Regions from separate parts of the Kitasatospora sp. NPDC089797 genome, predicted to be linked through region 2. Evidence: riboswitches for the same ligand, from Rfam matches in the RefSeq annotation. Region 2 holds a riboswitch; each other region holds the start of a gene.
What was found. Region 2 has a riboswitch for cobalamin ahead of thiI (tRNA uracil 4-sulfurtransferase ThiI). Riboswitches for the same ligand answer to the same signal wherever they lie in the genome.
Positions count from the first base shown of each region.

Region 1: it holds a riboswitch for cobalamin, as region 2 does, so the genes downstream of both, AB0O91_RS38325 (prenyltransferase/squalene oxidase repeat-containing protein) here and thiI (tRNA uracil 4-sulfurtransferase ThiI) in region 2, are expected to answer to the same signal.
Region 3: it holds a riboswitch for cobalamin, as region 2 does, so the genes downstream of both, metE (5-methyltetrahydropteroyltriglutamate--homocysteine S-methyltransferase) here and thiI (tRNA uracil 4-sulfurtransferase ThiI) in region 2, are expected to answer to the same signal.

Region 1 is NZ_JBFBGS010000075.1:9,006-18,676, forward strand. Features, by position in the region: gene AB0O91_RS38285 (FAD-dependent oxidoreductase) at 44-1,300, shown strand; gene AB0O91_RS38290 (DUF1365 domain-containing protein) at 1,306-2,106, shown strand; gene AB0O91_RS38295 (cyclopropane-fatty-acyl-phospholipid synthase family protein) at 2,103-3,386, shown strand; gene AB0O91_RS38300 (DUF1295 domain-containing protein) at 3,383-4,204, shown strand; gene AB0O91_RS38305 (anti-sigma factor) at 4,300-5,046, opposite strand; gene AB0O91_RS38310 (sigma-70 family RNA polymerase sigma factor) at 5,043-5,627, opposite strand; gene AB0O91_RS38315 (nuclear transport factor 2 family protein) at 6,051-6,404, shown strand; gene AB0O91_RS38320 (prenyltransferase/squalene oxidase repeat-containing protein) at 6,438-7,856, opposite strand; cobalamin riboswitch at 7,983-8,060, opposite strand; cobalamin riboswitch at 8,147-8,301, shown strand; gene AB0O91_RS38325 (prenyltransferase/squalene oxidase repeat-containing protein) at 8,406-9,671, shown strand, end outside.
Region 2 is NZ_JBFBGS010000054.1:36,237-45,907, forward strand. Features, by position in the region: gene AB0O91_RS33230 (thiamine pyrophosphate-binding protein) at 1-1,466, opposite strand, end outside; gene AB0O91_RS33235 (aldehyde dehydrogenase family protein) at 1,472-4,141, opposite strand; gene AB0O91_RS33240 (cytosine permease) at 4,547-6,028, shown strand; gene AB0O91_RS33245 (short-chain fatty acyl-CoA regulator family protein) at 6,248-7,717, shown strand; cobalamin riboswitch at 7,748-7,999, shown strand; gene thiI (tRNA uracil 4-sulfurtransferase ThiI) at 8,168-9,445, shown strand; gene AB0O91_RS33255 (bifunctional 2-methylcitrate synthase/citrate synthase) at 9,474-9,671, opposite strand, start outside.
Region 3 is NZ_JBFBGS010000070.1:13,925-23,595, forward strand. Features, by position in the region: gene cobF (precorrin-6A synthase (deacetylating)) at 1-336, shown strand, start outside; gene folP (dihydropteroate synthase) at 309-1,202, opposite strand; gene metF (methylenetetrahydrofolate reductase [NAD(P)H]) at 1,325-2,230, shown strand; gene metE (5-methyltetrahydropteroyltriglutamate--homocysteine S-methyltransferase) at 2,294-4,609, opposite strand; cobalamin riboswitch at 4,768-5,013, opposite strand; gene AB0O91_RS37425 (HoxN/HupN/NixA family nickel/cobalt transporter) at 5,232-6,341, shown strand; gene AB0O91_RS37430 (cupin domain-containing protein) at 6,408-6,800, opposite strand; gene AB0O91_RS37435 (TetR/AcrR family transcriptional regulator C-terminal domain-containing protein) at 6,928-7,599, shown strand; gene AB0O91_RS37440 (universal stress protein) at 7,780-8,655, shown strand; gene AB0O91_RS37445 (MarR family transcriptional regulator) at 8,698-9,150, opposite strand; gene AB0O91_RS37450 (MFS transporter) at 9,150-9,671, opposite strand, start outside.

The DNA of each region.
Region 1 (9,671 bases), on a different contig from region 2:
CACCGACCCGGGCGGCGGCGGCGGGCGGCCGCGCCGGGTCGCGGTGGTGGGCTCCGGCGTCGCCGGGCTCACCGCGGCCCACGAGCTGACCCGGGCCGGGGTGGAGACCGAGCTGTTCGAGGCCGACGGGCGGCTCGGCGGCCACGCCCACACCCAGGACGTCACCGGCCCGGACGGTCGGTCGGTGGGCCTGGACACCGGCTTCCTGGTCCACAACGAGCGGACCTACCCGCACCTGGTGCGGCTCTTCGCCGAGCTCGGCATCCGCACCCGGGACAGCGAGATGAGCATGTCCGTGCGGTGCGAGGGCTGCGGGCTCGAGTACGCCGGGGCCCGCGGCCCGTCGGGGCTCTTCGCCCGGCCCGACGCCCTGGTCCGCGGCCGGTACCTGCGGATGCTCGCCGAGGTGCCCCGGTTCCACCGGCTGGCCCGCCGGCTGCTCGCCGAACCCGCGGCGGGGGACCCGAGCCTGCGGGAGTTCCTCGCCGCCGAGGGCTTCTCGCCCTACTTCGTGAGCCACTTCATGACGCCGGTGGTCTCCGCCGTCTGGTCCTGCGCCCCCGACCTGGCGGGCGACTACCCGGCCCGCTACCTGTTCGCCTTCCTGGAGAACCACGGCATGCTCGCGGTGACCGGCTCGCCGACCTGGCGCACCGTCGTCGGCGGCTCGCGCACCTACGTCGAGAAGATCGCCGGGCGGCTGGCCGCCGTCCACCGGTCCGCCCCCGTCCGGGCGGTGCGCCGCCACCCGGACGGGGTCACCGTGATCACCGCGGACGGGCGTCGCACCTGGGCCGACGCGGTGGTCATCGCCACCCACGCCGACCAGGCCCTGAACCTGCTGGTCGACCCGACCGACGCCGAGCTGCAGGTCCTCGGGGCCTTCGGCTACTCCCGCAACCCGACGGTGCTGCACCGGGACCCGTCCGCGCTGCCCACCGCGCACCGGGCCCGCGGCTCGTGGAACTACCGGATGCCGGACTGCACCGCGCCCTCCGACCGGGTGCGGGTCAGCTACCACCTCAACCGGCTGCTGGGGCTGGACACCGCCGAGGACTACCTGGTCACCCTCAACGAGGACCGGCAGCACCCCGTCCCCGAGGAACTGGTGGTCTCCCGGACGGTCTACGAGCACCCGGTGTACACCGCGCGCACGGTCGCCGCCCAGGCCCGGCTGCCCGAACTCAGCACCGGCCGCACGGCGTTCGCCGGCGCCTACCACGGGTGGGGGTTCCACGAGGACGGCTGCCGCTCCGGCGTCGAGGCGGCGCGCTCCCTGCTGGGGGTGAGCGTGCCGTGACGGCGCTGCCCGGGCCGTGGGGCGCGGTCCTCTACGACACCGTCACCACCCATGTGCGCACCGCGCCCCGCCGACGGACGTTCCGGCACCGGGGCTACCTGTGGCTGGTGGACCCGGACCGCCCGCCGGCCCTGCCGCGGCCGCTGCGGCCCCTGGCCCGCTTCCTGCCGCGCGACCACGGACTCGGCCGGCCCGGTGCGGAACTGACGATCCGTCAGGAACTGGACCGCTACCTCGCCGGCCACGGCGTCCGGCTCGGCGACGGACAGGTGCTGATGCTCACCCAGGCCCGCTCGCTCGGGTACGTGTTCAACCCGCTCACCGTGTACTGGTGCCGGGACGGCGCGGGCCGCCCGCTCTGCACCGTCGCAGAGGTCCACAACACCTACGGGGACCGGCACCGCTACCTGCTGTTCCCCGACGCCGACGGCCGCGCCGAAACCCCCAAGGACTTCCCCGTCTCGCCGTTCTTCCCCGTCGACGGCCGCTACCGGATGGTGCTCCCCGAGCCGCACGGCCGCCTCCGGCTGACGGTCCACCTGGACCGCCCCGGCGGCCGCGCCTTCACCGCCACCGTCCGCGGCACCGGACGGCCCGCCGGCCCTGCGGCCCTGCTGCGCACCGCGCTCGCCCACCCCTTCGCCACCTGGGCCGTCAGCCTGCACATCCGCTACCGGGGCATCCGGCTGTGGCTCGGCGGACTGCCCGTCCACCCCCGCCCGGGCGCCGCCCCGGGCCGGACCGTCCCGACGTCCGTGCCACCCACGACGGACCTGCCACCCACCACAGAGGTGCCCACCCCATGACCACCACGCATCCCCCGACACACCCGGCGCCGGCCGTCGACCCCGGGCGCTGGCCCGACGTCGCCCGGGTGCCGGACGTGCCGCTGCGCGCGGCCGTCGCGGCCCGGCTGCTGCGCCGGGTGGCGGCGCGCCGCGGCCTGCGGGTCGAACTCCCCGGCGGCGGCACCCTGCACCCGGCCCCGCCCGGCGCCCCCGTGCTGCGGCTGCGCCGCCCGCAGGCGTTCCTGCACCGGGTCGGCGAGGGCGGGCTGATCGGCTTCGGCGAGTCCTACCAGGCAGGCGACTGGGACAGCCCCGACCTGGTCGCCCTCCTCACCGAACTCGCCACCGCACCGGAGACGTTGGTGCCGCCCGGCGCACAACGGCTGCGCCGGCTCTACGTCCGGCGCCCGCCGGCGGCGGAGCTGTCCACCGCCGCGAACGCGCGGCGGAACATCCACCGGCACTACGACCTGTCCAACGAGCTGTTCGCCCTGTTCCTCGACCCGACGATGACCTACTCCGCGGCCCTCTTCCCGACCGGCCCCCGCCAGGAACCGCTGGCCGGCTGGGAGGGCCTGCCCGCCGCCCAGCACCACAAGATCGACCGGCTGCTCGACCTGGCCCGGGTCGGCCCCGGCAGCCGGCTGCTGGAGATCGGCACCGGCTGGGGCGAACTCGCCCTGCGCGCCGCCGCCCGCGGCGCGAGCGTCGTCAGCCTGACCCTCTCTGAGGAGCAACTCGCCCTCGCCCGGCGCCGGATCGCCGACGCCGGGCTCGCCGACCGGGCGGAGGTCAGGCTGTGCGACTACCGCTCCGCCGAAGGCCGGTACGACGCCGTGGTCAGCGTCGAGATGATCGAGGCGGTCGGACGGCCCTTCTGGCCCGACTACTTCGCCACCCTGGACCGCGTCCTGGCCCCGGGCGGCCGGGCCGCCCTCCAGGCCATCACCATGCCGCACGAGCGGATGCTGGCGAGCAGCCGCACCTACACCTGGATCCTGAAGTACATCTTCCCCGGCGGCCTGATCCCCTCGCTGCGGGCGATCGACGAGACCGCGGCCCGCCACACCCGGCTGCGGGTGACCCGTGCCGACGCCTTCGGGCCGCACTACGCCGAGACCCTGCGGCTGTGGCGCGAGCGCTTCACCGCACACGCCCCGCAGGTCGCCGCGCTCGGCTTCGACGAGGTCTTCCGACGCACCTGGGAGCTCTACCTCGCCTACTCCGAGGCCGGCTTCCGCACCGGCTACCTGGACGTCCAGCAGGTGCTGCTGACCCGCGAGGAGGCGGTGGCGTGAACACCGCCGCCTTCGCCCAGGGCCTCCCGGTCACCGCCGCGGTCGCGCTGGCCGTGCTGCTCGCCGCGTTCGCCGTCGGGGTGCGCACCGGGCACCACCGCGGGGTGGACGTCGCCTGGGGGCTCGCGTTCACCGCCGTCGCGGTGGCCGGTCAGGCACTCTCGGCCGGCCACGGCGACCCCGGGCGCCGGCTGCTGGCCACGCTGCTGGTCACCGTCTGGGGCCTGCGGCTGTCCGGGCACATCTGGTGGCGCGGCCGGGGCGCGCCCGAGGACCCGCGGTACGCCCGGATGCTCTCCCGCGCCCCCGAGGGTCCGGCCCGCACCCGGTACGCGCTGCGGAAGGTCTACCTGCTCCAGGCCGCCCTGGTCTGGTTCGTCTCGCTGCCCGTCCAGGCCGCCCAGTACGTGCCGCGGCCGCCCGGCGCGCTCGCCTGGGCGGGCGCCGCGCTGTGGGCCGTCGGGCTGTTCTTCGAGGCGGTGGGGGACGGTCAGCTCGCCCGGTTCAAGGCCGACCCGGCCAACCGGGGCCGGGTGATGGACCGCGGTCTGTGGCGCTACACCCGGCACCCGAACTACTTCGGCGACGCCTGCGTCTGGTGGGGGCTGTTCCTGCTGGCCGCCGACACCCCGCTGGGCTGGGCGTTCGTCGGCAGCCCGCTGCTGATGACCTGGCTGCTCGCCTTCGGCAGCGGAAAGCCGCTGCTGGAACGGGCGTTGGGCGCCGATCGGCCCGGCTGGGCCGAGTACGCCGCCCGTACCAGCGGGTTCCTGCCGCTGCCGCCGCGCTCCCCGGCGGGCCGGAAGGGCCGCGGCTGACGTCCCCGGCCCGGCCCGCCACGCGTCCGGTCGTGCCGGGCCGGGCGGGTGGTGGTGCTCCGGCCGGCGGGGGCGGGCCGGAACACCACCGGCTCTCAGGTGAACGCCAGCAGCATGACCGGTGCGCCGCTGGGCTTCGCCGAGCCCCCGGCGGGCTCCACCGTCACGCCGACGCCCTTCGCCCCGCGCAGCGGCCCGGACAGCAGCAGCGCGCCCTCCCCGGAGGGGAGCAGCCCGGCGGGCCGCATCGTCCCGGCGTCGTCGAACCACAGCTCGTAGGTGGTGCCGGCGGCCGGCACCGGCATGCCGGAGGCGAGGAACGCGGCCCGGCCGCGCTCCTGCGACCACACCACCGTGCCCACCCCGGACCCGCCGGTGGCCGACCCGGTGACGGTGCGGGCGTCGGGGGCCGTCAGCAGAGCGGTGAGCCGGTCCGACTCCTGCTGGACGGCGGCGGCGCGGTCGCGCGCCCGCTCCGCCTGCCCGTGCTGCTGCACCGCCAGGGCTCCGGCGCCGGTCGCGACGGCCAGGCAGGCGGCGAGCGCGAACTTCGTCCAGGCGCCCGCGCGTCGGCCGGGGCGGGCCGATCCGGGCCCGGCGGCGGTGCGCGGGGCCTCTTGCCGCACCCCGGGCAGCGCGGCCATCACCCGGACCTTGAGGGCCTCGGGCGGGACGACGGCCCCGGCGCTGCCGAGCCGCGCCAGGGTCGCGGCGAACCCGGCCACCTCCTGGGCGCAGGCCGGGCAGTCGGCCAGGTGGAGCTCGAACGCGGCGCTCTCCTCGGGATCGAGGGCGTGGGCGGCGTAGGCACCGGTCAGGGTGTGCGGGTCGACGGCGCTCATGCGCCCACCCCCAGGCAGTCGCGCAGGCGGATCAGGGCGTCGCGCATCCGGGTCTTGACCGTGCCCAGCGGGGTGCCGAGGACCTCGGCGACCTGCGGGTAGGTGTAGCCGCGGTAGTAGGCGAGGGTCAGCGACTCCCGCTGGAGCTCGGTGAGCGACTTCAGGCAGCGCCGGACCTGCTCGCGCTCCAGCCGGCCCTCGACCTGTTCGGCGACCTCGTCGAAGACCGGGGTGTGGGAGGCGGCGGCCGAGCGCCGGTCGCGGTCGGCGGCGGCCTGCGCGGACCGGACCCGGTCCACCGCCCGGCGGTGGGCGATGGTCAGCACCCACGGCATTACCTCGCCGCGGTCGGCCCGGTAGCGGGCGGCGGTGCGCCACACCTCCAACAGCACCTCCTGCGCCACCTCCTCGGACTGCGCGGGGTCCCGCAGGACCTGCCGCACCAGCCCCAGCACCGGGCCGGAGACCGTGTCGTACAGCCGGGAGAACGCGTCCTGGTCCCCGCGGGCGACGCGGGCGAGGAGATCGGGCAGGTCCGGTCCCGGCCGCCCGGGGCCGGAGAGGTGGACGGCGGCACTCATCCGGCCGCCCGTTCGGGGTCGGCGGGCGCAGGGCCCGGTCGGCGGACGGCGGGCATGGAGGGCCTCCCCAGGGTCGCGGCGGGGGCGGCGGAAGGCCCCGGCCGCTCGGACAGTACGGAACTCACGCGGGGTCTTCGGAGCGGGGCGGCGCCCGGATTGGTCGCCCCGGGCACCGGTCCGCGGGCCGGTCCGGGTGCCCGGTCCCGTGCGGTTGCCGGGCCGTGACCGCCGTCCGTGCCGCCGTCCGCGGTGCTGCCGGGCCGCCGCCCGGCCGGGTGCCGCCCCGGCGGGTTCACTCCTCCGGGTGATCCGCGGATCCGCACCCGCCGGACGCCGGCGTCCGACCGGGCCCTGACCCGGTGCGGCGACCGGATCGCGGAATCACCGGCGCGGCCGGGGGCGGCTGTCGTAGCGTGCCGGGCCATGGACCACGACTACGCCACCCGCTTCGCCCGGGACTGGGCCGCCGCCTGGAACGCCCACGACCTGGAGCGCATCCTCGCCCACTTCACCGAGGACGTCGTCTTCGCCTCGCCCCGGATCGTCGAGCTGATCGGCGACCCGTCCGGCGAGGTGCGCGGCAAGGAGGCGCTGCGGGTCTACTGGGCGAAGGGACTGAAGCACCTGCCCGACCTGCACTTCACCGTGGAGGACGTCCGGGCCTCGGTCGACACGGTCGTCGTCAACTACCGCAACGAGCGCGGCCGGGCGGTCGCCGAGGTGCTCACCTTCCGCGACGGGCTGGTCTGCCGCGGCCTCGGCGCGTACGGGCCGTGACCCCGGGGGGCACGGCCCGTACGGCCGGTGGCGTCAGCTGCCGTAGCGCAGCGAGACGGTGTCGCCGAGGTTGACCGTGGCGGTGCGGTCGGCGGTGATCGACGCGCCGCCGTCGATCGACAGCAGCCAGCTCGAACCGCCCGCGTTGGCAACGCCGTTGAGCGAGGTGATCGGTCCGGCGACGCCGCTGGCCGGGGTGACGGCGGTGACGCAGCCGGCCGGGCTGGCGGTGGCGGCCGCGTCCAGCACGTCGCCGAGGGTCGCCGTGGTGCCGCTCGGGGTGATGGTGACCGCGCAGGGGCGCGGGTTGCCGGTGCCGTCGTCGACGATCAGGGCGAGCCGGGCGGCGGTGCCCGGGGTGAAGCCGGAGGTGGCCACGAACTGGGGCTCACCGGCCGTGACCGGGGTCGGCGGGGTGGCGGTGAAGCCGCCGCCGGCCACGGCGCGCAGGCCGTCGACCGAGGCGTAGGCGCTGGGCGAGGTGTCGGTGGGCTGGTAGCGGAAGCCGCCGCCGGGGTTGAACTGCTGGGCGATCAGGAAGTCCACCGGGGTCTTCCTGAACGGGGCGGGCGAGGTGAAGTCCGCCCCCTGGGGGTCGAATCCGCAGGCGGTGAGGCCGGAGACGGCCCAGCCGTTGGAGTCGGTGTTCACCCCGTACATCGCGTTGAACGCGCCGGTGGAGCCCATCTTGGCCTTGAGGAAGCCCTTCGCGGCGAGGACGGCGCTGTCGGTGTTGGGCACCCCGCCCACGCACAGCGAGGCCATCGCCGCGCCGGTCATGTCGACGTCGCTGGGCTGGCCGAGCGCGGTCGGGTTGCCCGCGGCCTTGCTGTAGTTCCAGCCGCCGTCGGTGTGCTGGTTGGCGCGCACGACGGCGGTGGAGGCGTCCAGCAGCGGCCGGGGCACCCGCTGGGCGCCGGCCTGGGTGCGGGCGCCGCCGAGGGCGAGCAGGGCGAAGACGGTGCCGTTGAAGTTGGCGGAGGGGCCGAAGTAGCCGGGCTCGGCGGTCTGCCAGTACGCGACGGCGTCGGCGATCAGGTTGCGGCCGGGGCCGACCCGGGCCGGGTCTATGCCCGCGGCGTAGGAGTTGAGGATGCCGCGCTCGTAGTCGGTGACCACCGGGCTGGCGTTGGGCCAGGTCGGGGCGGCCAGCTGGTTGCGGTAGACCAGGCGGGCGTTCTTGGTGGCGTCCCCGCCGGGGGTGACGTCGGCGGCGGCGGTGCCGGCGGCGGCGAGGGCGCTGAACGCCCACTCGTTGGACAGGCCGCTGCCCGCGTAGCCGCCGTCCGCGCCCTGGAGGGAGCGCAGGTAGGCGACGCCGTTGGTGACGGAGGTGGTGATCTGGGCCGGGCTCGCGGTGGCCTGGGCCGGGACGGCGCCGGCGAGCGCGGTGCCGGCGGCGGCCAGGGCGGCCACGGCGGTGGCGAGGCCGCGGTGGAGGGTGCGGGTCATGGAAGGGCTCCTGGGGGGTGAGGGGCCCCGACCGTGCCCGTGCGTCGGCGGCGGGGGTGCCGTCGGCGCGAGGGCGGCCGACGCCCGGATCGCGTGGACGGACTTCCGCGGAACAGTGCGGCCGCCGGGCATCCGGGCTCGCGGGTCGACAGCGCCGCCCCGCACACCGTTGCGCGTCAGCCCCGGATTTGCACCGGGTTCCCCCGCTCGGCCGAGCCGGGACCTTACCGCATCGAGTTCGAACGAGCCGTGATGCAGACGATATGACGAAACGTTGACCCCGGTCGGGCGGCCGTGGTCTGATGAAGCGTTTTTCCTCCAGGGGAGTCAGGGGAAGCCGGTTCGAATCCGGCGCTGTCCCGCAACCGTGTGCCCGGCCCGACGAGTTCTGCGAACCCGTCCCGGCGGGCGAGCCGGAATGCCTGCGCCGTGGAGCACGCACGAGCGTCGTCGAGGACTGCGACGCGGTACGGCACAACCCTGCCCGGGGGAGCCCTGCTGCGCCCCCGTGTCCCCGTCCGGCGCCGCAGTCACAGGGGAGTTCGTTCCGTGCCGGTCCACAGACACCGTCCCACCGCGTGGCGGCGGGGAGCCGCCGTCCCGGCGGCCGCCGCCGCGCTCGCGCTCACCGCGGGCAGCCTGGTCCTGACGGCACTGCCCGGCACCCCCGCCCACGCGGACCCGCTGGACCAGTGCACGGCGACCTCCGGAGCCGTCGTCGCGGTCGACTTCGGCCCCTTCGGCGGCGGCGTGGTGCGCGGCTGCGACGCCCACCCCACCACCGGGATGAACCTGCTGCACACCGCCGGGTTCAGCACCACCGGCACCGTGCACGACGGCCCTGCCTTCATCTGCCGGCTCGGCAACCCGGCCTTCCGCGACGGCACCCAGTACCCCACCCCGGACAAGGAGGCCTGCGTCAACACCCCGCAGGCGACCGGCTACTGGTCGTACTGGATCGCCCCGGTCGGGCAGGACCACTGGTCGTACGCCACGCTCGGCGCGATGTCGCAGCGGCCCGCGCCCGGCGAGGTCGAGGCCTGGGTCTACGGCGGCACCGACGTCGGCGGCACCTCCGGGTCCCCGACCTTCACCCCGGACTCGGTCCGGGCCAAGGGCGGAACGGGCGGCTCGCCGTCGCCGACCTCCTCGCCGTCGCCGACCTCCTCGCCCTCGCCGACCTCCTCGCCGTCGCCGAGTGCGACTCCTACTCCGACACCCACGCAGACGCCGAAGCCCCCCAAGGCCGACCTGCCCGCCGCCGCCCGCTGGCTGGTCGCCCAGCTGACCGGCGGCGACCACGTGGCCGACGCCACGGGGAAGACGCCGGACTACGACGCCACCACGGACACCGCCTTCACCCTCGCGGCGGCCGGCGGGCAGGACGACACCCTGCGCAAGGTCGTCGCCTACCTGGCCGCCCACACCGACCAGTTCGCCTTCCCGGGCGGCCCGAAGGCGGCGCCCGTCCCGCGCGCCGTCGCCCAGCTCGCCCTGGTCGCCGAGGTGACCGGCGGCGACCCGCGCGCCTTCGGCGGCCACGACTTGGTCGCCGCGCTCACCGACCACGTCTGCACCGCCCAGGGCAAGCTCGGCGCCTGCACCGCCGCCGGGGACTTCGAGGGCGTCACCTACCCCGTCAACCAGGCCCTCGCCCTGCTCGCCCTGGCCCGGGCCGGCGCCGCCCTGCCGCCGACCGCCGTCGCCCGGCTGACCTCCGCCCAGTGCGCCGACGGCGGCGTCTCCGCCGTGATGATCGCCCCCGGCGACCACTGCGAGGGCGACCCGAGCACCACCGCCCTGACCGCCCTCACC
Region 2 (9,671 bases):
GCGTCCAGCCAGCCGTAGCCGCCGTTGCACAGCACCACGTAGAGCACGCCGCCGTGGGCCGGGGCGGTGGCGGCGATGTCCGCGCGGGCCGCGAGGAAGGCGCCGTCCCCGATGAAGGCGGTGACCTCGTGGTCCGGGGCGGCCCGTTTGACGCCGATGGCCGCGGCCGCGCCGAAGCCGAGCGGGGTCTGTTCGGACGGCACCACGGAGCCGCCGCCGACGTGGTACGGGAAGCCGTAGGACCACATGTCCTGCAGCCCGTTCTCCTGGACCAGGACGTGGCGCGGGCCCGCGGTGGCGTCGAGCGCGGCCAGCAGTTCGGCGATGCGGATCCCCGGCAGCGCCGCGGCGCGGGCCAGTTCGGCCGCCACCTCGACGGCCATCGCCGTGCGGGCGGCGGCGATCCGGTCCGCCCACGGCCCGGTGGCGGCCGCGCGGCCGGGTCCGTCGCCGTCGTCCTCCTCCAGCGCCCGTGACCAGCCGAGCGCGGCGTGCCGGGCGTCGCCGAGCACCCGCGGGCCCGGGAACTCGGCCGACAGCCCGGCCGGGTCGAGGTTGACCTGTACCACCGGGACGGACGGCCACGGGGTGCCGCCCTCGGTGACGGTCTCCTCCAGCCGCCCGGCGAGCGAGACCACCAGGTCGCAGGAGGCCCACAGCGCGCGGGCCGGGGCCGCCGCGTAGAGCCCCGCCAGGCCGCAGAACCGCGGGTGGTGCTCGTCGACGGCGCCGCGGCCGGAGGCGGTGGTGAACAGCGCCGCGCCGAGGCGGTCGGCGAAGCGCTCGACCGCGCCCCCGGCGTTGCGGTGCCGCATGCCGCCGCCCACCAGCACCACCGGTCGCCGGGCGGCCCGCAGCGCCGCCAGCGCCGGTCCCGGCGTCACCGGGACGGCACCGGGGAACAGCGGTTCGGGGAGCAGCGGTTCGGGCGGCGTCGGCCACGGTCCGGTGACCGGCACCTCGGCCGTGCGGACGTCGTCGGGGATCTCCAGGTAGACCGGGCCGGCGGGCGGCCCGACGGCCCGGGTCAGCGCCGTCACCGTCGCGGCGACGACCCGGGCCGGGTGCCCGACCCGGTGCGCCCACCGCACCAGCGGTGCCGTCACGGCGACCTGGTCGAGTTCCTGGAAGCCGCCGCTGCCCCGGCGGTGTTCGGACGCGCCGGCCGCGAGCACCAGGACGGGCGCCCCGGACTCCCGCGCCTCCAGCAGGCCGGTGGCCGCGTGGGTGACGGCCGGGCCCTTGCCCAGGGCGCAGACGGCGAGCCGGCCCGACTGCAGCGCGTAGCCGGTCGCCATGTACATCGCGTTGCGCTGGTCGCGGCAGGGCACGTGGTCCAGGCCGGCGGCGTCGAGGGCGCGCAGCAGTTCCAGGTCGTCGCCGGGCAGTCCGAAGCAGGTGTCCACCCCGTGCGCCGCCAGCAGGTCGACGACCGCGGACCACGCGTCGGTGTACCGTGCGCCCATCCCGCTCACTCCCCGCCGGCCGTGACGGGGCCGGCCGTCGGCAGGCTCTGCGCCACGGCCTGGGAGACCAGCAGCGGCTCGGCGTGCCGCTCGCCGCCGTAGCAGCGGTAGTTCGCCCGCAGCCCGAACCCGCCGAAGGGGCGGTTGCCGTCCTCGGCGTCGAGCAGCGTGTGGTTGACGCAGGTCCGGTGGCGCCGGGCCAGCACGTCCACCGTCTCCGGGTCGGTCCCGTAGACCATCGCGCCCAGCGCGCGCTCGTTGAAGTAGGGGCTGGAGAGCCGTTCGCGCAGCAGCTTCGCGGTGGGGTAGGCCACGACGTTGAACACCGGGGCGAACATCTCGTCGAGCGGGATCTTGTCGTCGAAGCCCCAGAGCAGCACGGTCGGCTCGATCCGGCGGGCCGGCAGGTCGATCCGCCCGCCGTGCCGGATGTGACGCACGTGACGCACCAGGTAGTCCGCGCAGTTCACCAGCGCCGAGTCGTAGAAGATGGGCCCGTAGTCGGCCGCCGGGTCCCCGTTGCCGCCGAACCGCAGCGCGCTCAGCCCGGCGGACAGCAGGTCGACGAATTCCTCGGTGCGGCCCTTCGGGGTGAACACCACGTCGGGGCCGAAGCAGTCCTGGCCGGAGTTGTGCAGCCGGATCCTGGTGAGGTCGCGCACGGCGCGGGTGAAATCGGCGTCGGGTGCGATCACGAACGGGTTGATGCCGTGGCCGAAGAACAGGAAGAGCTGGTCCTCCGCCAGCCCTTCGCGGACGGTTTCGGCATTCGCGTAATTCCCGGTGAAGACCACGAGGTCCGCCTCGCGGACCGGTCCCGTCACGAACTTGCGCTGGCTGAGCTCGGAGAGCTCGATCGGCAGTCCGTGCACCGGCGCCAGGAGGTCGTGCAGGCTCCGCAGTTGGCCCTTGGTCTCGGAGGACGGCCGGAAGGTGATCCGCTCGCAGTAGAGGGCGGCGACGAGCATGTACAGCGCGTAGGAGTACAGCGGGATGTTCGACGGCATGAAGACCGCGGCCCGGGGCACCGGGCCGGGCCGGACCCGGCGGATCTCCTCCTCCGCGCCGTCGAGGGTGGCGAGGAACGAGCGGATCTCCTCGGCGGCGGTGTGGTGGGGCGAGGTCTCGGTGAGGATCCGCAGCACCGCGTCCTCGTGCTCGGCCACGTACCGGCGCACCGCGCGCAGCGCGTCGACACGGTCGGCGTACGGGATGCGGTAGTCGGTCGGGTCGACGGGCGCGCCGGGGGCGGGCACCTCGACGGTCGTCCGGTGCGGGGCGGGGAGCGAGGTCATGGCGATCTTCTCCAGGGCGGCCCGGTCGGGCTTCCCCGTGGTGGTGAGGGGCAGGGCGGGGAGCACCACGAGGTGGTCGGGCTGCTCGTAGCGGGCCAGCACGGGGCGCAGCAGCCGCTTCCAGTGCGCGGGTTCGTGACCGTCCGGGTCCGCGATCACGAACACCAGCCGACAGCCCAGCCGGGCGTCGGGGACGGCGACGACCTCGGCCCGGGCCCCGGCCGACCCGGCGCGTTCGGCGAGGTGGTCGGGGTAGAGCGTGTGGCCGTCGCGGTGCACGGCGTGCTTGCGGCCGATCGGGAACACCCGGCCGGCCTCGTCGAGGCGGCCGATGTCGCCGGTGCGGTGCACCGGGCCGGGGACCGGGACGATCCCGCCGTCCTCGCCGAGCCGGCCGGTCATCAGGCCGTCGCTGCGGACGACCAGCTCACCGAGCCGCCCGGCGGGCAGCGGCCTGCCGTGGTCGTCGTGGACCTCGACGACCACGCCGGGCAGCGGGGTGCCGCAGCCGACCGGGTCGCCGGGGGGCGCCAGCGCGATGTTCCCGACCTCGGTCGCCCCGTAGCCGTCCAGCAGGTGCCGGCCCGTCCGGGCGTGGAACCTGGCCGCCAGGTCGCGGCCGAGCGGCGCGCCGCCCACGCACCAGGCCCGGACCGGCTTCAGCGCCCGGACGAGGGCGGGGCGGCGGTCGAGCAGGTTGAGCAGGCTGTAGTAGGTCGACGGGGCGCCGTCGACGACGGTGAGGCCGTGGTCGACGCCGACGGCGAGCGCGTGGTCCAGCCGCGTGGTCGGGCCGTAGACGACGAGCGTTCCGCCGCCCAGCCACCAGCAGAGGACCAGCGACAGGCCGTACTGGTGGGAGTACGGCAGGACCGGCAGGAAGACGTCGTCGGGCCGGTAGCCCATGCGGTCCGCGCTGAGGGCGAGGTTGTCCAGGAGGGAGCGGCCGGAGCGGACGATGCCCTTGGGGGCGCCCGTGGTGCCCGAGGACCAGGAGATCACCGCGTCCGGGCGCCGGGCCCAGGCGGTCGGGTCCGGCCCGGCCGCGGCGGGCGGGGCGGGGCGCGGCGCCGGGGCGGCGGCCGGTCCGGTCACGGTGCCGGGGCCGATGTCCAGCACCACCCGGGCCCGGGCGGCGATCTGCGCCCGCTGCGCCGGGGTGGCCCGGTGGTCGGCCAGCACCACCGAGGCGTCGAGGTGGACGAGCGCGAGCAGCGCGACGACCCATTCCGGCGAATTCGCCCCGCTCATCATCACGCGCGCGCCCGGTCCGATGCCGCGGCGGGCGAGGATTTCGGCGGTGTCGAATACCCGGGCCGTGATTTCTCCGGCCTCCCAGTTGCACCCCTCGGGCGAGACCAGACTCCTGGAAACGGGCACCTTGCGCTCCTCAATACCAGGCGATTCCAGGCGACTATCCCATACCACGGGAACACTGTCGAGACTTCCCGAGAATTCCCCGGGAATGCGTGATGATTGAGCACGAAGTGACGGATGGGGAATGCCGGGGCAAAGTTTTTCGCAAAAGAAGTAATTTAATAAGCATATTGCAGGATGGGGTGACGGGAATCACACCGACCTGGCCCGATCGGCCCGCCCCCGGGCCCGTCGGGCGCCTCCGGGGGTCACCGCCCCGCATCCCACCGGCCGCCCGGCGGCGGACCGATCCTGAACGCAAGTCGGACAAAGTAGGATGGCTGAACTCCCGCGCTACGCGCGAAGAGTTCCATAATTGTTCTACTTTGTCCGATTCATCTCCCGCTTCACACGCACGGAGCCACCCTCATGGACGATCTGTCCACCGCCGACAACGCCGACGGCGCGATAGAGACCCGCGGTATTGAACCCGTCCCCGAGCACGAGCGCCGGGGCAGAGTCCGCGAGCTCTTCCCGACCTGGGTCGCGGCCAACATCAGCGTGCTGCTGCTCACCATGGGTGCGGCCCTGGTCGTGTTCAACCGGCTGAACTTCTGGCAGGTCCTGATCGTCGCCGCGTGCGCCGCCCTGGTCTCCTTCGGGATGGTCGGCGTGCTGTCAGTCTCCGGGAAGTGGGGCGGGGCGCCGGGCGCGACCCTCTCCCGGGCCACCTTCGGGGTGCGCGGGAACCTGTTCCCGGGCGCGATCCTCTGGATCGCCCGGTTCGGCTGGGAGACGATCAACGCGGTCACCGGCGCCTACGCCGTGCTGACCGTCCTCGACCTGCTGTTCGGCGTCAAGAGCAACACCGCGCTGATCGTGGTCACCCTCTTCGCCTTCGTCGCCTGCACCTTCCTGGTCTCCGGGATGGGCCGGAAGGCGCTGAACGTCTGCAACACCTGGTCGACCTACCTGTTCGGCATCTTCAGCGTGCTGGTCCTGGGCTACCTGGTCGCGACCATCCACTGGAACGAGGTCTTCGCCAAGCCCGCCGGCACCACCGCGATGATGATCGCCGGCATCGGGACCATCGCCGCCGGCGGCATCAGCTGGGTCCCCACCGGCCCGGACTTCGCCCGCTACCTGCCCCACCGGGCCTCCGGCAAGAAGATCGTCGGGGTGACCGTCTCCGGCGCCGCCATGGTCGTGGTGCCGATGGTGCTGATGGGCGCCGTCATGGCGGTCGCCTCCCCCGGCCTGGCCGACGCCGCGGACCCGGTCTCCTTCCTGGGCGACCTCCTGCCGACCTGGCTGGCCGTGCCCTACCTGCTGACCGCGATCGTCGGCATGCTGCTGATCAACAGCCTCTCCATGTACTCGGCCGGCTTCACCGCGCAGACCATGGGCGTGAAGCTGCCGCGCGCCATGGCCGTCAGCATCAACGCCGTGATCTCGCTGGTCGGCGGCCTGCTGCTGATGCTGGTCGCGAAGAGCTTCCTGGGCTCCTTCATCACCTTCCTGATCCTCCTCGCCGTCTCCTTCTCGGCCTGGATCGGCGTCTACGCGGTGGACATGTACCGCCGCCGGACGCGGGCCGTGCGCTACGACGCCGAGGCGCTGATGGACACCACCCGGACCAGCCGCTACTGGTACACCGGCGGTTTCTGCTGGCAGGCGATGGTGGCCTGGGTGCTCGCGCTGCTGGCCGGGCTCGCCTTCACCAAGTGCGACTGGTTCGCGGGCCCGCTCTCCGACACCCCGATCGGCCGCTACGGGCTCGCCTGGGCGGCGACCATCGTGATCTCGGCCGCGATCATGGCCGTGCTCCCCACCCCGCGGGAGAACGTCCCGGCCGGTGCCGGGCAGCCCGCCGAGGCCCCGGCGGAGCAGGGCGAGAAGGTCACCGCCTGACCGCACGCACCGACACCCCCGGACCGCCCGGTGGCCGACTCAGCCGAGTCGCCGCCGGGCGGTCCGGCGTTCCGGCCGAGTCGACCGAGTCCGCCACCGGGTGGTCCCGAGCGGTCCCGGCTGCGAATTCCCGACAGGGGCGGGACAGTTCCTGCGAATACTGCGAACCGCGGTCGGTGGTACGTTCGCAGGAACGGGCAGGAAGGGAACGGTACGGCCATGGCACGTCCCACCGGGCGGAAGGTCTACGCCCACGCCAAGCTCCGCCGGCTGCGCCGCGAGCACGGCATGAACCAGGTCGAGCTGGCCCGCGAGCTCGGGATCTCGACCAGCTACCTCAACCAGATCGAGCACAGCCAGCGCCCGCTGACCGCCGCCGTGCTGCTGCGGATCTCCGAGGTGTTCGGGGTCGACCCGGAGTTCTTCTCCGAGGCCGAGGAGGAGCGCCTCGGCACCGACCTGCGCACCGCGCTCGCCGACGAGGCCTGCGGCGGCGCGGTCCCCGCGGAGGAGATCGCCGAAGTCAGCCGGGACCACCCCGAGCTGGCCCGGGCGCTGGTCGCCCTGCACCGCAGCTACCGCGCGGCCCTCGCCCGCGTCGCCGACCTGGGCGAACCCGGCGGCGGGACCGTCGGCGGGGCCATCCGCCCGGCCGAACCCCACGACGAGGTCCGGGACTTCTTCTACGCCCACCACAACCACATAGCCGCCCTGGACGAGGCGGCGGAGCGCACCGCCGAGCAGCTGGCGACCACGACCGCGGGCCGCACCGCCGCCGCGCTGGCCGCCCGGCTCGCCGAGCGGCACGGCGTCCGGGTGGTCGAGGCGGACCGGCAGCCGGCCGACCACCAGCGCGCCGCCGACCTGCGCCGCTACGACCCGGCCACCGGCGCCCTGCACCTCTCCCCCTGGCTCACCGACGGTCGACGCGCCTTCCAACTCGCCACCCAGCTCGCCCTGTTGGAACACCGCCCGCTGCTGGACACGCTGCTGGCGGCGGCCGAGCCCGACCTCACCTCGCCGCAGGCCGTCGACCTCGCCCGGATCGGCCTGGCCAACTACTTCGCCGGCGCCCTGCTGATGCCGTACACCGCCTTCCACGCCGCCGCCGAGGACCTGCGCTACGACATCGAGCTGCTCCAGGCCCGCTTCGGCGTCGGCTTCGAGACGGTCTGCCACCGGCTGAGCACCCTCCAACGCCCCGGCCGGCGCGGGGTGCCGTTCTCCTTCCTGCGCGCCGACCGGGCCGGGAACATCTCCAAGCGCCAGTCCGCCACCGACTTCCACTTCTCCCGCCTGGGCGGCACCTGCCCGCTGTGGACGGTCTACGAGGCCTTCTCCGCCCCCGGCCGGGTCCTCACCCAGGTCGCCGAGATGCCCGACGGCAAGCGCTACTTCTGGATCGCCCGGACCGTCTCGCACGGCGGCCACGGACACCGCGCACCGCGCAGCGAGTTCGCCGTCGCGCTCGGCTGTGAACTGCGCCACGCCCACCGCCTGGTCTACGCCGAGGGCATCGCCCCGAACGCCCCCGGCGCGGCCACCCCGATCGGCCTCGGCTGCCGGATCTGCGAACGCCGCGACTGCGCCCAGCGGGCCCGGCCGCCGGCGGGCGGGCGGCTGCTGGTCGACCCCGACCGGCGCGGCCGGGTGCCGTACCCCGTGCTGGCCGAAGGGCCCGGGGCCTGACCACGGCCCGACCGGGGCCGGGCCCGCCTGTAGGGTTGCCGTGCTGGTGGTTCACCGGGCGCCCCGCGCTCCCGGGGAGGCAAGAGGGAACCCGGTGACGCCGTTCACACGGCCAGTCCGGGACTGCCCCGCAGCGGTGAGCGGGAACGACCGCCGTCATCCGCACTGGGCCCGGGAGACGGGCCCGGGAAGCGACGGCCAGTAGGTGTCCGCCCCGTCGACGTCGACGGCGGCCGGACGGGCCCGCGAGTCCGAAGACCTGCCACCGGTGCGCACGCCGAACGGCGGCGTGCGCGCTCCGGGGCCCCGCGGGAGGGCCGCGTGGCCCTCGTACGGACCCCGGTCCGGCGTGACCGTCAGCCGGCACGCCGCCCCGGACACCGCTGCGCGCGCCGCCGTCCTCCCCGCTCGGCACCCGACCGGGACCACTGGGACGACTGGGACTTCTGCATGGACCACCTGACCGACGGCGCACGGCTGCCCTCGCCCCGCGGCGCCACCGAGCCCTACGGGCCCTGCGTGCTGCTCAAACACGGCGAGGTGGTCCTCAAGGGCCGCAACCGCCAGCGGTTCGTCCAGCGCCTGGAGGACAACCTGCGCGTCGCGCTGCGCGGGATAGGCGGCTCGACCTGGATCAGGACCCCGCATACCATCACCGTGCTCGGCGGGCAGGTGCCCGTCGCGGACCTGGTCGCCCGGGCCCGCACGGTGGTCGGGTTCAGCTCCGTCGAGCCGGCGCTGCGGGTGCCCAGCACGCTGGAGTCCGTCGAGGCCAACGCCCTGGCGGTGCTGCGCGAGGCCTGCGCCGGGCGCACCGGCACCGGCTTCGCCGTCCGGGTCCGGCGCCGGGACAAGGGCTTCGCCCTCACCTCCACCCAACTGGAGCGGCACCTCGGCGCGTTCCTCCAGCCGCGGATCGACGGCCTGCGGGTCGACCTCACCGCGCCCGACGTCACCCTGACCGTGGAGATCGAGCACCGAGAGACCTACGTGTCGGCCGAGCGCCACCCCGGGCTGACCGGGCTGCCGGTCGGGTCCAGCGGGCGGGCGCTGGTGCTGCTGTCCGGCGGCTACGACTCCCCGGTGGCCGCGCACCGGGCCATGCGGCGCGGACTGGCCTGCGACTTCGTGCACTTCAGCGGTGCGCCGTACACCAACCCCTCCTCGGTGTACAAGGCGTACGCCCTGGCCCGCGAGCTCAACCGCTACCAGCCGCCGGGCGAGCTGCACGTCGTCTCCCTCGGCAAGGCCCAGAAGCAGCTGGCCGTCGCGGGCGCCGGGCGCCTCCAGGTGGTCGCCCAGCGCCGGCTGATGGTGCGCACCGCCTGTGCCCTGGCCGGCGCCACCGGGGCCCAGGCCCTGGTCACCGGCGACAGCCTCGGCCAGGTCGCCAGCCAGACCCTCGCCAACCTGGCCGCCGTGGACCAGGCCGCGACGCTGCCGGTGCTGCGCCCGCTGATCGGCTGGGAGAAGCAGGAGATCATCGACCAGGCCCGGGCGCTCGGCACGGCGGAGATATCCGTCCTGCCGGACGAGGACTGCTGCAGCCTGCTCGCCCCGCCCCAGGTGAGCACCGGGGCGCGGCTGGGCCAGCTGCGGGCCGTGGAGAAGCGCCTCGACCTGGACGAGGTGGTCGAGGCGCTGCTCGCGAACGTGCAGGTGATGCGGCCCGGCCAGGAGGACGAGCCCGCGCCGGTCGCCGACGCCGGCTGTTCCGTGCCCTCCTGAGCCCGACCCCGACCCCGGTGCCGGCCCGCTACACGCTGGCCGGGACCGGCCGCTGGCCCGGCCCGTCGTACTGGGCCAGCGGGCGGATCAGGGCGTTGTGGGCGAGCTGTTCGGTGATGTGGGCGGTCCACCCGGTGATCCGGCTCATCACGAAGATCGGGGTGAACACCGGGGTGTCGAAGCCCATCAGGTGGTAGGCCAGCCCGGCCGGGTAGTCGAGGTTGGG
Region 3 (9,671 bases), on a different contig from region 2:
AGCAGCGTCTCGGTGCTCGCCGCCCAGCACCGCACCACCCTCACCCGGGTCGGCCGACCGGTGCGGATCACCACCGCCCGCCGGCTGGCCGCCGAGGGCTTCGGCCCGGGCAGCGAGGACGCGGTGGTGATGCTGGACGGGCAGGCGGCCCTCACCGGCCTCGACCCCGAGGGCGTGCACGTGCACTACGGCGCCTACCTGGGCGGCCCGGACGAGATCCTGGTCTCCGGCCCGCTCGCCGAGGCCGCCCCGGAGATCGCCCGGCTGCGCGGGGAGGCCCGCGAGCGCAAGGGCTGGATCATGGACACCTACCTGCTGCGCCGTACCGAGGACTGACCGGCGGGCGACCGGGACGCGCGCAGGGCCGCCTCCAGCCGTACCGCGTCCGCGGTCGCCCGCACCTCGTGGACCCGCACCGCCCACGCCCCCTGGGCGGCGGCCAGCACGGCCGCCGCCGCGGTGGCGTCGTCCCGTTCCCGCGCCGGTCGCGGCTCGCCGGTGGCCGGGTCGGCCAGCAGGTCGCCGAGGAAGCGCTTGCGGGACGGGGCGACCAGCAGCGGGCGGTCCAGCACGGCCCAGGCGTCCAGGGCGGCGAGCAGCGCCAGGTCGTCCCCGCGCCCCTTGGCGAAGCCGAGGCCGGGGTCGACGATCAGCTGGGAGGGGTCGACCCCGGCGGACACCACGGCGTCCACCTGCCGCCCCACCTCGGCGACCACCTCCGCCACCACGTCCCGGTACCCGGCCAGCCGGTCCATCTCCGCGGACTGGCCCCGCCAGTGCATCACGACGAACGGCACCCCGGCCCGGGCGACCGCCTTGGCCATCCGGTCGTCGGCCCGCCCGCCGCTGACGTCGTTGACGATCCGGGCCCCGGCGTCCACCGCGGCCTCCGCCACCTCGGCCCGCATCGTGTCGATGCTCACCGCCACCCCCTGCCGGGCCAGTCCGCGCACCACCGGCAGCACCCGGGCGAGCTCCTCCTCGACCGGCACCCGCCGCGCGCCGGGCCGGGTCGACTCCCCACCCACGTCCACCAGGTCGGCGCCCTGGGCGACCAGCCCGAGCCCGTGCTCCACGGCCCGGCCGGGATCGAGCCAGCACCCCCCGTCCGAGAACGAGTCCGGGGTGACGTTGAGAATTCCCAGCACCGCGCACCGGCCCCAGTCGGGCAGGCCGGGGAGCGCGTACGAATGTCTTTCCATGCTCCTATTGTGCGGCCTCCGAGCGACTCCCCGAACCGCCCCGGATATCCTTTCCGGACATTCCCGTATCACACTGTGGACTTCCGCCGACACCATTCCGGCCGAGCGGCTACTGTCCTGCCATGACACTCGGGACACCCTCCACGCGCACCGACCGGGCGGCCACCGTCCGCGATCTCCTTGCCACCGGAAAGCGGTCCTACTCGTTCGAATTCATGCCACCCCGGAGCGCCGCGGCGGAGGCCGGACTGTGGAATGCGATCCGCCGGCTGGAGGCCCTCTCCCCCACCTTCGTCTCGGTGACCTACGGCGCCGGCGGCTCCACCCGGGAGCGGACGGTGAACATCACCGGCCGCATCGCCCAGGAGACGACGCTCACCCCGACCGCCCACCTGACCGCCGTCGACCACAGCGTCGCCGAGCTCCGGAACATCCTCGGCCACTACGCCGACCAGGGCGTGCGCAACATCCTGGCGCTGCGCGGCGACCCGCCGGGCGACCCGCTGGGCGAGTGGACCCGCCACCCGGAGGGGGTGGAGTACGCCGCCGACCTGGTGCGGCTGATCAAGGAGTCCGGGGACTTCTGCGTCGGCGTGGCCGCGTTCCCGGAAATGCACCCGAGGTCCGCGGACTGGGATTCGGAAATCCGCCACTTCCTCACGAAGTGGCGCGCCGGGGCCGACTACGCGATCACCCAGATGTTCTTCGAGGTGGACAGCTACCTCCGATTCCGGGACCGCCTGGCGAGCGCCGGCTGTGACATTCCGGTAATTCCGGAAATCATGCCGGTGACCACGATCCGGTCGCTCCGGCGCATCCCCACGCTGAGCACCGCGAACATTCCGGCGGAATTCTCCGCGCGCATGTCCGCCCACCAGGACGACCCGGCCGCGGTCCGGGCGATCGGCATCGAGCAGGCCACCGGAATGTGCCGTCGGCTGCTGGCCGAAGGCGCCCCCGGGCTGCACTTCATGACCATGAACTTCTCCACCGTCACCACCGAGATCCACCAGCAGCTCGGCCTGTAGCCGACCGGCGGACCGGACGGGGCGGGCGCGGCCGAACGGCCCGCGCCCGCCCCGTCCGCACGCTCAGCCGGCCAGTTCGGCCCGCAGGTGACGGGCCGCGCCGACCAGGCTGTCCAGCGAGGCGCGGGTCTCGGTCCAGCCGCGGGTCTTCAGGCCGCAGTCCGGGTTGACCCAGAGCCGCTCGGCCGGGATCGCCGCCAGGCCCGCGCGCAGCAGGGTGACGGCCTCCTCGGTGCTCGGGACGCGCGGGGAGTGGATGTCCCACACACCCGGGCCGACCTCGCGCGGGTAGCCGGCCCCGGCGAGCTCACCGGCGACCTCCATGTGCGAACGGGTCGCCTCCAGCGAGATGACGTCCGCGTCGAGCTCGTCGATCGCGGTCATGATCGCGCCGAACTCGGCGTAGCACATGTGGGTGTGGATCTGGGTGTCCGCCCGGACGCCGGAGGTGGCGAGCCGGAAGGACTCGGTGGCCCAGTCCAGGTAGGCCGGGCGGGCGTCGGCCCGCAGCGGCAGGGTCTCGCGCAGGGCCGGCTCGTCGACCTGGACGACGGCGGCACCGGCCTCCTCCAGGTCGGTGACCTCGTCGCGCAGGGCGAGGGCGACCTGCCGGGCGGTCTCGCCGAGCGGCTGGTCGTCGCGGACGAAGGACCAGGCGAGCATGGTGACCGGGCCGGTGAGCATGCCCTTGACCGGACGGTCGGTGAGGCTCTGGGCGTAGCGGAACCAGTCCACGGTCATCGGGTGCGGGCGGGAGATGTCCCCGGCGAGCACCGGCGGCCGCACGTAGCGGGTGCCGTAGGACTGCACCCAGCCGTGCCGGGTGGCCAGGTAGCCGGTGAGCTGCTCGGCGAAGTACTGGACCATGTCGTTGCGCTCGGGCTCGCCGTGCACCAGGACGTCCAGACCGGCCTTCTCCTGGAAGGCGATCACCTCGCGGACCTCGGCCTCGATCCGCTCCCGGTAGCCGGCCTGGTCGATCCGGCCGGCCGTCAGGTCGGCGCGGGCGACCCGCAGCTCGGTGGTCTGCGGGAAGGACCCGATGGTGGTGGTCGGCAGCAGCGGCAGGCCGAGCCGGGCGCGCTGGGCCTCGGCCCGCTGCGGGTAGGCCTGGGCGCGGCGGGCGTCGGCCTCGGTGACGGCGGCGGTGCGGGCGCGCACCGCCGGGTCGTGGGTGATCGGCGAGTTGGCGCGCGAGGCCAGGTCGGCGCGGTTGGCGGCGAGTTCGGCGGTGACCGCGCCGGTGCCCTCCCGCAGGCCGCGGGCCAGCAGGGCGGTCTCGACGGCCTTCTGCTGGGCGAAGGCGAGCCAGCGGGCGATCTGCGGGTCGATGTCGCGCTCGGCGGCGGCGTCGATCGGCACGTGCAGCAGGGAGCAGGACGGGGCGACGTCGACCCGGTCGGCCAGGCCGAGCAGGGTCGCCAGGGTGGCCAGCGACTTCTCCAGGTCGTTGATCCAGATGTTGCGGCCGTCGACCACGCCCGCGACCAGTCGCTTGCCGGGCAGGCCCCCGGCCGCGGCCAGGTCGTCCAGGTTGCCCGCGGCCGGGCCGGTGAAGTCCAGCGCCAGGCCCTCGACGGGGGCCTTGGCGAGCACCGGCAGGGCGTCGCCCAGGCGGTCGAAGTAGCTCGCCACCAGCAGCTTGGGCCGGTCGGTGAGGGCGCCGAGCTCGCGGTAGACGCGGGCGGCGGCGTTCAGTTCGGCCGGGGTGCGGTCCTGCACCAGGGCGGGTTCGTCCAGCTGCACCCACTCGGCGCCGGCGGCCTTGAGCGCGGCCAGCAGCTCGGCGTAGACCGGCAGCAGCCGGTCCAGCAGGGTGATCGGCTGGAAGTCCTCGGCCACCCCGGGGGCGGGCTTGGCGAGCAGCAGGTAGGTGACCGGGCCGACCAGCACCGGCCGGGCGGTGTGGCCGAGCGCGAGCGCCTCGCGCAGCTCGCCGACCGGCTTGGCCGGGTTCGCCGCGAAGGCGGTGTCCGGGCCCAACTCCGGGACGAGGTAGTGGTAGTTGGTGTCGAACCACTTGGTCATCTCGAGCGGCGCGACATCCTGGTTGCCGCGGGCCATCGCGAAGTAGCCGTCCAGCGGGTCGGCGTCGACGGCGTCCCGGTGCCGGGCCGGGATCGCCCCGACGGCCACCGAGGCGTCCAACACGTGGTCGTAGAACGAGAAGTCGCCGGTCGGTACCTCGCCGATGCCCGCCTCGACGAGCGCGGCCCAGTTCTCCCTGCGCAGTTCGGCGGCGGTCTGCTGGAGCGACTCGGCCGTGACCGCGCCCTTCCAGTAGCCCTCGATCGCCTTCTTCAGTTCCCGGTTACGACCCTGGCGGGGGTAACCGTAAGCGGTGGCCACGGTCGCCGCGGCTGCGGACTTCGCTGTCAAGGGACTCTCCTTCGCGAGCCTGATTCCTCATGGTCCCGGGGACGGCACGGGGGCGCGAAGGGATGACGTACCGCACGGACGACCGTGCACGGGCACGGCTCCGCCTGGTATGTACGCCGACCCGCCCTCGAGGTCACCGGATGGCCGCGCGCGAACTCGGTCGCGCACGGACAGCGGGCAGGTCTTCGGACTCGCGGGCACGACCGACCTCCGTGGAGACGAAGGGCGGACACCTAGTGGCCGTCGCTTCCCAGACCCGTCCCGGGTCCAGTGCGTATGACGGCGGTCGTTCCCGCTCACCGCTGCGGGGCAGTCCCGGACTGGCCGTGTGAAAGGCGTCACCGGGTTCCCTCTTACGACGCCCCGTCTGGCGGACGGGGCGAACCAGCTGTACGGGCAAGCCTAGAGGCAATCTCCTGGAGCCGGGCCAGTGAATCACTCGATCGTCCGCATGGTGAGACGACGTCAGCGCGGCGGCGCTTCGCCCCCGAAGTCCCGGTTTTGCCTTATTGCAACCTCTTCGCAGCTGCAAACGCTTGTCGACCGAACGAGCGAGCCCCTACGGTGTTCCCCGCGTTCCCCGGGGGGCGCCCCCATCGAGGAACCGGAAAGGCCCGCACGCATGACCCTCACCGAAGAACCCCCGTCGTCCTCCCTGCCGCTGCCGCCCCGTTGGCAGCGCGGGGACACCGTCCGCACCGCCGCCCTGCTCGGCGTGATCGTCGCCATGCACGTGGTCGCCTTCGGCATGCTGTTCCTGCTGGTCGCGCCGAACCACTACACCATCGGCACCCAGACCTTCGGCGTCGGGCTCGGCATCACCGCCTACACCCTCGGCATGCGGCACGCCTTCGACGCCGACCACATCGCCGCGATCGACAACACCACCCGCAAGCTGATGGCCGACGGCCAGCGGCCGGTGTCGGTCGGCTTCTGGTTCGCGCTCGGCCACTCCACCATCGTCATGGCGATGGCCGCCCTGGTCGCCGGCGGCGCCCAGATCGTCGGCACCCTGGTGGACGACCAGTCCGCCACCCACCAGTGGCTGGGCGTCATCGGCACCAGCGTCTCCGGCACCTTCCTCTACCTGATCGCCGCGCTCAACCTGTTCGCACTGGCCGGCATCTACCGGGTGTACAAGGCCATGCGGGCCGGGCAGTACGACGAGAAGCAGTTGGAGAAGCACCTCGACGAGCGCGGCTTCATGAACCGCATCCTCGGCAGGCTCACCAAGTCCATCCGCCGCCCCGGCCAGATGTACCCGGTCGGAGTGCTGTTCGGCCTCGGCTTCGACACCGCCACCGAGGTCGCCCTGATGGCCATGGCCGGTTCCGGCGCCGCCTCCGGCCTGCCCTGGTACGCCATCATCTGCCTGCCGCTGCTGTTCGCCTGCGGCATGAGCCTGTTCGACACCCTCGACGGCACCTTCATGAACTTCGCCTACCACTGGGCGTTCTCCAACCCGGTCCGCAAGGTCTACTACAACCTCACCATCACCGGCCTCTCCATCGCGGTCGCCTTCGTCATCGGCACCATCGAGCTGGTCAGCGTGCTGCACGAGAAGCTCGACCTGACCGACCCGGTCACCGGCTGGATCTCCGACATCAGCCTGGACAACGTCGGCTACCTGCTGGTCGCCATGTTCGTGGTGGTCTGGGCCTGCGCCCTGGCCTACTGGCGCTTCAGCAACGTCGAGCGGCGCTGGGCCGCCCGGGTCGACGCCCAGGACTGACCCACGCGCAGGCACGGCGAACGGGCCCGGCGGACTTCCTGTCCGCCGGGCCCGCGGCGTTCCCGGTCAGCGCCGCTCCAGCCGGGTCCCGCTGCGCAGGGTGATCGACATCAGGTCGCTGGGGCCGTCGAGTTCCAGCCGGTGCCAGCGGCCGCGCGGGACGACCACGGCGTTGCCCGCCCCCAGCCGGACCGTCTCCTCCTCGGCGCCGTCCTCGACCGGCCGGAAGAACACCCGGACACCGCCGGCCAGGCAGCACACCGCCTCGTCCGCCTCCGGGTGCATCTCCCAGTGGTCGGCGTGGACGTCGGCGTCGGTCTCCACGTGGAAGGTCGCCAGGTGCCAGGTGCCGGGGTCGCCGTCGACCGTCCGGCGCCCGGCGGCCCGGACCCCGCCGTCGGTCCGGATGTGCAGCGCCGCGGCGAACAGGTCGACGGCGGCGATCGGGGTGGTGGTCATGAGCGGGTTCCTTCCGGTCGGGATGCGGTGCGGGGTCCCCCGAGGCAGTTTCTATACGCGTAAGGAAACTACCTCCGGAGGCTCACCGCTGTCGAGCCGCCCGTACCCGGCGGGGCATGATGAGCGCATGCAGCAGCCCTCCCCCGCCCCCCGCAGGGCCCCCGGCCGGCCTCCCCGCATCTCCCGGGAGGAGGTCGTCGGGACGGCCCGGCGGATCGTGGCCGAGGAGGGCGTCGGGAAACTGACGATGCGCCGCCTGGCCACCGACATCGGCAGTACGCCGATGGCGCTCTACCACCACGTCCGCAACAAGGAGGAGCTGCTCGTCCTGCTGCTGGACGACTACGCCGCCCGCACCCTCCGGCCCGTCGAGCTGCCCGCCGACCCGCGCGAACGGGTCCTCGCCGCGGCCGCCGCGATCCACGACGCGCTCGCCGCCTGCCCCTGGATCGTCGAAGTGCTGGCCGCCGACGACCTGTTCTCCACCCACGCGCTCTGGTTCGTCGAGCGGATCGTCGACGGGCTGGTCGACTGCGGCCTGACCCCGGAGCGCGCCGTCCAGGGCTACCGGGCGATCTGGTACTACACCGCCGGGGAGATCGTGGTCCGCACGACCGCCGCCCGGCGCCGGGCCGACGACGACCGCCCGACCTACCGGGAGCAGGTCTTCACCGGCCTCGACCCGGCCCGGCACCCCCGCCTCGCCCAGGTCGCCGACCACTGGGAGGACCTCACCGCCCGGGACACCTACCGCGACGGGCTGCGCGCCCTGGTCGCCGGCCTGCTCGCCGCGGGCTGAACCGCCCCCGGCCGGACGCCCGGGCCCGCACGCCCGACCGGCCCCGCCGACGACGGGCCGCCACCGGCGCCCCGGGAGGCGCCGACCCCGGCCACCGCCGATACTGGGGCGGCGACCCGAGGCGAGCCCGGCGGCCGGTAGCGGCCGCGGCCCGGCGCCGCCGAACCCGAGGAGCGTGCCGTGACCGGACCCTCCGTACCCGAATCAGCCACCGGCCCCGTCGTGGTCGGCTTCGACGGCTCCCCCGAGAGCCTGACCGCCACCGAGTGGGCCGCCCACGAGGCACGGCGCCGCGGCGTCCCGCTGGAAGTGCTGGAGGCCCGGCCGGCGCACGGGCGGGACGCGGCCGTCAGCGACCAGGCCCACCAGCGGGCCCTGGCCCACCTCGCCGAGCGCGAGTCCGCGCTGCGCGTCCTGGCGCCCGAGGTCCCGGTCTCCTCCACCCCGGTGTCCGCCGACCCGGTCGAGGCCCTGGAGGCCGCCTCGCAGCACGCCGCCCTGCTGGTGCTCGGCTCGCGCGGACTGGGCGCCCTGCGCGGCTTCCTGGTCGGGTCGGTCAGCCAGGAGGTGCTGCGCCGCTCCGCCTGCCCGGTGGTGCTGGTCCGCGCCCGGGAGGACGAACCGGCCGGCCCGGTCACCGTCGGCATCGACCTGGCCCACCCCACCGACCACGTGCTGGGCTTCGCCTTCCGGGCCGCCGCCCTGCGCGCGGCCCCGCTGCGCGTCGTCCACGTCTGGTCCCCGCCGGCCGGCAGCGAGTACATGGCCTTCGACGCCATCGGCGGGCTGGAGGGCGAGCTGGCCGGCGTCGAGTGGAACGGCCTCGCCGAGACCCTGGACCCCTGGCGGACCCGCTACCCGGACGTCGGGGTGAGCGCCGACCTGGTGCGCGGCAAGCCCACCGTCGACCTCGTCGACGCGGCCTCGGCCGCCTCCCTCCTCGTCATCGGCCGCCGGCTGCGCCACCTGCCGCTGCGCCACCACCACCTGGGCCCGGTCGCCCACGCCGCGATCCACCACGTGCACTGCCCGGTCGCCGTCGTCCCCTACGGCTGACGGGCCCGGGCCCCGCGGGCGCGGCCGGGGCCCCCGCGGGGATCAGCCCAGGAGCTTCGCCAGCACCCGGTCGAGCGCGCGGATGTCCTCCGCCGGCAGCGCGAGCAGGGCGTCCGGCGGGGTGGTGAGGATTCCGGTGGCCAGCGCCGCCTTCGCCTCGCCCTCCTCGGTGAGGTGGACCAGCTTGGAGCGCCGGTCGGCGGGGTTGGTGATGCGCTCGGCCAGGCCGCGCCGCACCAGGTCGTCCACGATCACGGTGGTGTACGGCGGGTCGGCGGTCAGGCGTTCGGCCAGTTCCCGCAGGGTGATCGGGCCGGCGGCGAGGCGGCGCAGGGCCCGGACCCGGCCGAAGCTCATGCCGAGGGCGTCGGCGACGGCCTTGCGGCGGTTGTGGCGCTCCAGCACGAGCACGTTCATCCCCTGCCAGACCCGGCCCGCCAGCTCGGGGTCGGCCGCACCCGCCTCCGGGTGTCCGCCGGTGTGGGGGGCGTCCATCAGGCGTCCACCTTCTCCTTCGCCGTCCTGGTTCCGGCGCCGACCTCCTCGGCGGCGAGCCGCGCCGCCGTGCGCTCGGCCGTCGCCCGGGCCCAGCGGCCGGAAGTGAGCGTACCGGCGACCAGCACGGCGACGCCGCAACCGGCGATGATCCACCAGGCCGTCCGGGCCGCCCCGACGAAGGCCGCCGGGCCGGCGTCGGCCGCGCCGGCCATCAGGGCGCCGATCACGGCCACGCCCAGCGACTGGCCGACCTGCCGGCTGGTGGAGGCGACGGCCGCCGCCACGCCCGCCTGCGCACGCGGCATCCCCGACACGGCGGTGTTCGTGATGGGCGCGTTGACCAGGCCGAAGCCGATGCCGAAGAGCAGGAAGGCGAGCACGAGCAGGCCGGTCGGCAGGTGCTCGGAGTAGCCGACCGCCTGGAGCACGGCGCTCGCGCTCAGGGCCGTCCCGGCCAGCAGCAGCGGGGTGCGCGGCCCCCGGGCGGCCACCATCCGGCCGGACAACGGCCCCGTCAC